Regions from separate parts of the Paenibacillus sp. M2 genome, predicted to be linked through region 2. Evidence: predicted binding sites of a transcription regulator. Region 2 holds the regulator's gene; the other holds the start of a gene.

The links. The regulator Rex, encoded in region 2, represses fermentation and respiration genes when NADH is low (regulators of the CRP and FNR family bind a similar motif). The targets are predictions, from matches to a motif close to TTGTGAAATATTTCACAA.
Region 1: the regulator Rex is predicted to act here: its motif matches at 2,384-2,401, upstream of ACETMN_RS30880 (formate/nitrite transporter family protein).

The regions. Positions count from the first base shown of each region.
Region 1 is NZ_CP169648.1:6,781,392-6,785,611, reverse strand. Features, by position in the region: gene ACETMN_RS30890 (glutathione peroxidase) at 1-366, shown strand, start outside; gene ACETMN_RS30885 (FAD-dependent oxidoreductase) at 774-2,135, shown strand; gene ACETMN_RS30880 (formate/nitrite transporter family protein) at 2,510-3,361, shown strand; gene ACETMN_RS30875 (molybdopterin-dependent oxidoreductase) at 3,778-4,220, shown strand, end outside.
Region 2 is NZ_CP169648.1:4,522,200-4,526,419, forward strand. Features, by position in the region: gene ACETMN_RS20465 (DUF5590 domain-containing protein) at 159-689, opposite strand; gene ACETMN_RS20470 (amidohydrolase) at 729-2,036, opposite strand; gene ACETMN_RS20475 (redox-sensing transcriptional repressor Rex) at 2,023-2,676, opposite strand; gene dinG (ATP-dependent DNA helicase DinG) at 2,895-4,220, opposite strand, start outside.

The sequences.
Region 1 (4,220 bases), 2.3 Mb from region 2:
CCGCAATACGGTGAATTGCAAAAGCTTTATGATCGTTATCGCGATCAAGGCTTGGTTGTACTGGGTTTCCCTTGTAACCAGTTTGGAGGGCAGGAGCCAGGTACAAGTGAGGAAGCGGAATCATTTTGCCAGATTAACTATGGTGTGAATTTCCCGGTGTTTGCCAAGGTAGATGTGAATGGTGAGGACACTCATCCCCTGTTCCAATACCTGAAGGAGCAACAACCTGGCGTAGGCGAAACAAGCGACATCCAATGGAACTTCACCAAGTTCCTTGTTAACCGTGAAGGTGAAGTGGTAGGTCGTGTTGAACCGAAAGAATCTCCGGAGACAATGATTGCAGATATCGAGAAATTGCTCGGTTAAACCATGAGCGTTTGAGAAGCCTGTTCTTGCATAAGCAAGATGGGCTTCTTTGGTTATTTTATATACGTGGCTTTATTCTCTTCACAGGTAGGCGTTGCTCCATAGAGACCTCTAACTTTATGCGCCGATACAGGGATTACGGAAGCCATTACATAGCATAAACCGACCCGAATCCGGGGACAATGAAATCAATACAATGAAGGGAAGAAAGGCTTAAATACAGGGAAATGACCTCCTTCGACAAACTTTTTTTGCACAACCTATTGCAATGTGAAAAAGATCACATTATAATGAGTGTATAAAGTGAAATAAATCACATACACAGTTTCGAATAAGAAGTGAAATATTTCACAACCACAATAACATTATATTCAAACTCATTTATATATTTCGAGGAGGAACTTTTAATGAAAATCGCAGTTATCGGATGTACACACGCAGGGACCGCAGCCATCGTAAATACCGCCAAATTGTACCCGGATGCTACCATCACCGTGTATGAGCGCAATGACAATATCTCCTTCCTATCTTGTGGCATTGCGCTCTACGTAGGTGGGGTTGTGAAAGACCCTGACGGTTTGTTCTATTCTTCGCCTAATCAACTGGCAGAGCTTGGTGTTGAGACCAAGATGCTTCACGAAGTTACAGCAGTCGATGCCAAGGGTCATACCCTTCAGGCTAAAAACCTGCAAACCGGGGAAGAATTTGAAGATACGTTTGACAAACTGATCGTGACAACCGGGTCATGGCCTGTCGTTCCAAAGCTTGAAGGCATCGAGATGGATAACATCTTACTTTGTAAAAACTACAATCATTCCAACACAATTATTGAAAAAGCCAAAGATGCCAAACGTGTTACTGTTGTAGGTGCAGGATATATCGGCGTAGAGCTGGTGGAAGCTTTCCAAATGAATGGCAAGGAAGTTACTCTAATTGACAGTGTGGACCGGATTTTGAACAAATACCTGGACCCTGAATTCACGGATGCGATCGAAGATACGTTGACTGGACGCGGCATCAAGCTGGCTCTTGGTCAAACAGTACAGAAGTTTACTGGAGAGAATGGCAAAGTGACCAAGGTGATTACGTCCAAAGGAGAGTTTGAAACCGATCTGGTTATTCTGTGTATTGGTTTCCGTCCAAATACAGAGCTGCTCAAAGGCCAAGTGGATATGCTGCCAAACGGCGCAATCATCGTGGATAAATATATGCAAACGAGTCAAAAAGACGTCTTCGCTGCGGGTGACAGCTGTGCTATTCATTACAACCCAACAGGCAAAGCATCTTACATTCCACTGGCAACCAACGCCGTGCGGATGGGTACACTCGTGGCCCGTAACCTGGTTCGTCCTACGACACCGTATATGGGTACACAAGGAACATCGGGTATCAAAATTTATGAGCAAAATATCGCGGGTACCGGGATGACGGAAACGTCTGCTGCTGATGAAGGTCTGATTGTTGAATCTGTCGTACTGGAAGACAGCTACCGTCCGGAGTTCATGCCAACGGCTGAGAAACTGTTGCTCAAAGTAGTATATGAGCAGGCTACTCGTCGGATCGTCGGAGCACAGGTGATGTCTCAGGTTGATCTGACCCAATCGATTAATACGATCTCGGTCTGCATCCAAAATAACATGACCGTAGATGAGCTGGCCTTCATCGACTTTTTCTTCCAGCCACATTACAACAAACCATGGAACTTCCTGAACACGGCGGGTCTGCAAGCACTGCCTCCAATAGAAGTAAAAGCACCAGCAATGGTGTAAGGAAGCAGAATAGATGGTTTAACAGCGATCTTGATAAACGCCATACAAAGATAAGTCATGCTTATCTGTAAATATAAGGTGTACAATAACTGCCAGGAATACGAAACAAGGCGGACGATTATAAGCAAAAAGAAGACTGGCGATTAAACGTCAGTCTTTTTTTGTGGTTTTTTAGCATCAAAAGGCCTTATATACTCTTGCTGACTTAACTATTCCAAGACACTCTTAAAGTATCTTTTTAAATTACATTGTGATAATTTGCACAAAGTTTCATGCAGTACCAAGATACAATTGAGATATGGCATTCAACGTATAACTTATGAATTTCAGATGGTTTTATCCAATGATGAACAATGAAGGAGAGGATGGATGATATGGCAGCAAAAACACCTCTTGAGGTTGCACAATATACGGCGCAAACAGGCATGAAGAAGGCTCAATATCCGGTGTCTTCTGTATTGGTGCTTAGTTTCATGGCAGGTGCATTTATCGCGCTGGGTTTTCTACTGGATATCCGGGTGATTGCTTCTGCGCCAGCTGAGTGGGGGAGTCTGGTCAATCTGATTGGAGCGGCAGTGTTCCCGGTTGGACTAATCATGGTGCTCATAGGTGGTGGCGAGCTGCTGACAGGTAACATGATGGCAGTTCCGCTTGCTACGATTGCAAGAAAATTATCCGTGGGTAGCATGTTGAAAAATCTAACCTTAGTGACGATTGGTAATTTTGTTGGAGCTTTGTTTGTCGCGTACGCGTTTGGACATGTGCTGGGCCTGACCGGAGAGGGTGTATATCTGGCGAAAGTGGTGGATATGGCTGGGCATAAGTTGCATGACGGCTTCCTGCAAGCTTTCATCTCTGGCATCGGCTGTAACTGGCTGGTGGCACTGGCCGTGTGGCTATCTTATGCATCCGATACGATGAGTGGCAAGGTACTGGGCATTTGGTTTCCAACGATGGCATTTGTGGCGATTGGATTCCAGCACGTTGTGGCCAATATGTTCCTCATCCCGGCGGCAATCTTTGAAGGGCATTATTCGTGGGGCCAATATGTGATGAATTTTATTCCGGTATGGCTCGGGAATCTGACTGGTGGTGCTCTGTTTGTAGCTGCAGCCTATTGGGTGGTGTACCTGCGCCAAGCTGAGCCGAAAGTGAAACCGGAGGCAGCAAGGTTGATCGAAGCTGTGGAGACGGAGGCTAGAGTGATGTTGAGCAAGCAGGCGTAGCGAGGTATATATATTCATGTAGAAGTGAAGACGATTCTGATCTTGCTCGGTTCATGGCGAATATGCTGTGATGGAGCAGGGCGGGATCGTTTTTTTTGTATGGGGTTTTTTGTTGGAGTTTAAACGCAAAATAAATTCGCCATGACAAGGTTCGGGGGAACGAAACCTGTTCATGGCGAATTTCGGGAGTGGTCCATGATATGGCATGAGGAGGAAGTGGGGAAACACTAGCCTAATGCCTTATTTTTAATTTACCCCTGATTTCTGAAGTTGAATCAAACTCAAAAACATTTTTTGAAAATAATTTAAAGCTGCTATAGCGGCAAATATGAAGCAAAAACATACTGTTCTCTTTACGCGATAACCTCGAAGAAGATATGATATAGGGATAGCTTTTGAAGAGGGGGAGCCTTACGATGATCGATCAGGAGAATGGTGTATTTGCGGCGGTGTGCCCGCTCGACTGTCCGGACACTTGTGGTCTGTTATTACATAAAGAGAACGGAAAAATTGTGAAGGTGGCAGGCAATCCGGATCATCCGATCACCAAGGGTGCCATTTGTAATAAAGTTAGAAATATGACTGAGCGGGTGTATCACCCCGAGCGTCTACAATATCCGATGAAACGTGTAGGAGCCAAAGGTGAAGGCAAGTTCGAACGAATCAGTTGGGATGAAGCGATTCGCGAGATTACGACCAAATTCACTGCATTGTCCGAAACCTACGGCCCGGAGAGCATCCTGCCCTACAGCTTTTACGGTAACATGGGCATTCTCGGCGTAGACGGTATGGATCGGCGTTTCTTCAATGCACTAGGTGCAAGTGTGCTGGAGCAGACGATCTGTAATGCCGCCGGAAA
Region 2 (4,220 bases):
TCTATATCTACCCTTGATTGAAGCAGCTAAAGGTATTATGAAATTGATTTATTTAAATCAAAAATATTTACAGGCAACACAAAGAACCGGTTCAGTCGGATATCCGTCTGCCGGTTCTTTCATTTCTCTAATTCTCTAGTTATGTCACTCTATTTGTACTAGCTGTTCGGTAGTGTGTAGACCAGGTCCACCTGTTCTCCATTGCTAAAACGATAAAAGCGATAGTGGTTATGCGTACCGTCTTTATAATACACTTGCCACACATATATTCCATTCACAACTCCGGGCATGATTCGTTTAATCTCGCCGGCAGGAACTTCAGAACTGAAGCGATTGCGGATCTGCGCTTCGGACATGCCATTCTGCAGCAGCTCACTGTGTACAGCGTTTGCACCCTTAGCCGGTTGATTGTTTGCATCGAATTTAACCCAGACCATAACATCCTGGTTATCCTTATTTTTGCCGATCAGGGTCCAGTAGATGTTGTCAGAGCCTTCTTTGTCTCCCCAGATGTACTTGCGCAATTCATCATAGGATGTAATGCCCAGTTGCTTCTGTGCTGCCTGTATAGCGAGAGCTTCTTCCTTACGCTGGTCCTGCGTGACATAGACGTAATAACGCTGAAGTCCAAACAGAATCAGAACCAGTGCAAGCAGCGAAATCCATATCCACTTCTTTTTTTTCTTCAAAAGCCGAACTTCCTTTCCCTATGATGCTCTGTCCTGCAATTAACGAGCAAGCAGACCATCAAATGCCAATTGAGACTCACGCAAAATGCGTTCTTCATCCAGCGTCAGACATTCGCCGTGTTTGACCACTTGTTTTCCATCCACCCATACGTGCTCAACATCTTTGGCAGAAGCCGAGTAGATTGTATGTGAGATCAGGTCTGTATGTGGATAGAAATGTGCCTGTTCAATGTCAAGAGCGATAAAATCAGCCTTCATGCCGACCTCAAGTGCTCCGGTATTGTTCATGAAAATGGACTTGGCACCGTATGACGTTCCGAGGAGTAACGCTTCGCCTGCTGGCACAGCCGTCGGGTCACCAGATACACCTTTGTGGATCAATGCAGCCAGTCTCATTTCCTCGAACATATCCAGGTTGTTGTTGCTTGCCGGTCCGTCTGTTCCGAGTGAAACGGTAACTCCTGCTTTCAGTAATGCTGGTACCCGCGCAACACCGGAAGCAAGTTTCAGGTTACTTCCCGGGTTATGGGATACAGCCACATCATGACGGGCCAGAATCTCAATCTCTTCGTCATTCAGATGCACCGCATGTGCAACCAGGGATGGACGTGAGAAAAAGCCCAGTTTCTCCAGATGTGCCACAGGACGCAGTCCATAATCAGCCACGTTCTGCTCCACTTCACGAAGCGTTTCAGACATATGTGTATGGAGAGGAAGGTTCAGGTCGTTCGCGACCTGCACAAGCTTCTCTATGTAGTCAGGAGGGCATGTATATGGGGCGTGTGGCGAGATTACAGTTGTAATGCGACCATCTGCCTGTCCATTCCACTCACGTGCAAACGCTGCCGACTCCTCCAGTTTCCGCAGTTGCTCTTCTTCCGAGCACAGCCCGATTACACCACGTGCCAGTGCTGCTCTAACACCGGATTGCTCCACAACTTTGGCAACTTGATCCATGTGATCGTACATGTCCAGGAAAGCTGTAGTTCCGCCTTTCAACATTTCAAGCACCGATAGCGAAGTTCCCCAATATACGTCTTGTGAAGTCATTTTCGCTTCCATCGGCCACATTTTTTCCTGCAACCATACTTGCAACGCAAGATCATCTCCGTGCCCTCTGAGCAACGACATTGCTGCATGACCATGCGTATTGATCAGACCCGGCAGGAAGAACAGTCCTTTTCCATCCACTTTGGTACAATTTTTGTCTCCATCCGGCAATGTCTCACCAATATGCACAATCTTGTCATCCTCGACAACCATGTATCCTTGAACCACGTTCCATGTTGTGCCGCCTTCATTAACGGCAAATTTGCCGTTGTGAATTACCCATCTATTTGTTGTCATCTTCCTCGTCGTCCTTTCCAGTCTCCAAGTAATAGGCCAAACTAAGCAGATCCGTTGTAAAGTCAGCATGGTGAATGCGGATATGCGGCGGTGTTTTTAGAATGGTTGGTGCAAAATTAAGAATCGCTTCGATTCCGGATTCAATAAGCTGATCGGCTACATTTTGGGCTTCCGTATCCGGAACCGTGATAATTCCGATGCGGATGTTTTCTGTTTTAACCGCTTCCGTCAATTCATTCATTGGTTTTACCGTCAAACTGTTAATCTGACTACCAATCTTCGGTCCATATGCATCAAATACAGCAACAATCTTCATGTTGTCTTTCAGATATGTGTTGTAGTTGGACAAGGCTTGACCGAGATTACCCGCTCCTACCAGAGCTACATTAATTTGCTGATCGATTTTGAGAATGTGACGAATTTTCTCGATCAAATAGGATACATCATACCCGATCCCTTTACGACCAAAATCACCGAAGTAAGCCAGGTCTTTACGAATTTGGGCCGGATTCAGATCCAGCCTCTGTCCAAGCTCTTGAGAAGAAACAGTAGCCACCTCACGCTGATGCAACTCGTTCAAATAACGCAAGTATACAGGCAGACGTCGTACCACCGCTTCCGAAATTTTATCCGATTTCATTCTTGCTCCCCCTTACCAAGGCCACGATAAAATAATAGATGAAAAGATGAGCATTCTGTATAAACTCAAAGATAAACATGACATTTTATACAGAATGCTCCTTGTAATTTAGGTTATAAGTTCTTACGTGCAACTGCTTTAATCGGATACGGAAATATCTAATAAAGTTTAACGCCAAACGATAGTCTCATGCAATGATATAACGAACAAAACAACCATTATTCTTGTTCATTAACAGGTTTTTCCAACCACTCGGTAATTCGTGGAACCATTTGCTCCGTGAGCATATGCTCCATTTTGGGACCAGGTAATGAATATAAAAAGAATTTACCATAGTACGCTTCAATCACCCGTGTATCATAAACAATGACAATTCCTCTGTCCTTCGCTGTACGCACCAACCGGCCAAATCCCTGCTTGAAACGAATGACCGCTTGCGGCACGGACAGTTTCATGAACGGATTTTTCTTCTGTTCCTGAAGCAACTCACTCTTGGCTTCCACCAACGGATGATTCGGTGGCTGGAAAGGCAGTCGCACAATAGCGAGACAGGTTAGCGCCTCTCCCGGGATATCTACACCCTCCCAGAAGCTGCTTGTACCCAGAAGTACCGTAGCTTTGGCATCTTGGAACCTGCGAGTCAGCTTAGAGCGGCTTCCACTGTCAACGCCTTGCCCAAGCAACGAGATGTCGTTACCAGATAGCGCCTCCTTCAGCGGATCATAGACCTGTCGCAACATCTTGTATGAAGTAAACAGAACCATCATGCGTCCACGCGTGGCAATTGCCGTCTCTGCAAGTGATTGCACCAGCATATTGACAAAGTGCGCATCACCCACACTGCCCTTCACACTCGGGAAATCACGCGGAATCACCAGAAGTGCCTGATCGCGATAGTTGAAAGGTGATGGCAGCATCGACGTTAACAACCGATTATTCTCGGAAGCTTCCTGCAAGCCAAGCTGTTCAATCATGAACTGGAATGACTTATCTACCGAAAGCGTAGCCGATGTAAGCACAACACTTTTCTTTTTATCAAAAAATAAATCCTTAAGTTGTGCACTGACATCTACAGGTACAGCATACAGCTGGAGAGATTTGCTGCGGAATTGACCGCTGGCTTCCATCCAGTACACCGTTTTGGCATCATCCATACGCATGAAGAAACGCAGATTCTCCTTCAATGTGGTCAGATCTTTCAGCAATCCTGTAATGTCCGTAATCAGACTATCCGATTGATAATCATCCTGATCCTCTTTCACTTCAAGCAGCAATTTGTCCCCTTTGCGAACCAAATCGCCCAGAGTCACATAGATCTGGTTCTCCAGACCCTGCAACTCCTGCCATTTTGCAGGTTTCTGAGAAGCTTTCAGACGCAGGGAAAATTGCCCCGTCTCTCCCGGTGAAGCATCACTTCGTTCAGGCAACAGACCGAACAAGGCATCACTCATACGATCCCACAGATCCTTAACTTCAAGAGCGAGCGGGAACATCTGATCCACCATGGAGCCCCATTGCACCGAATTTTCATGCCCGGATAACTG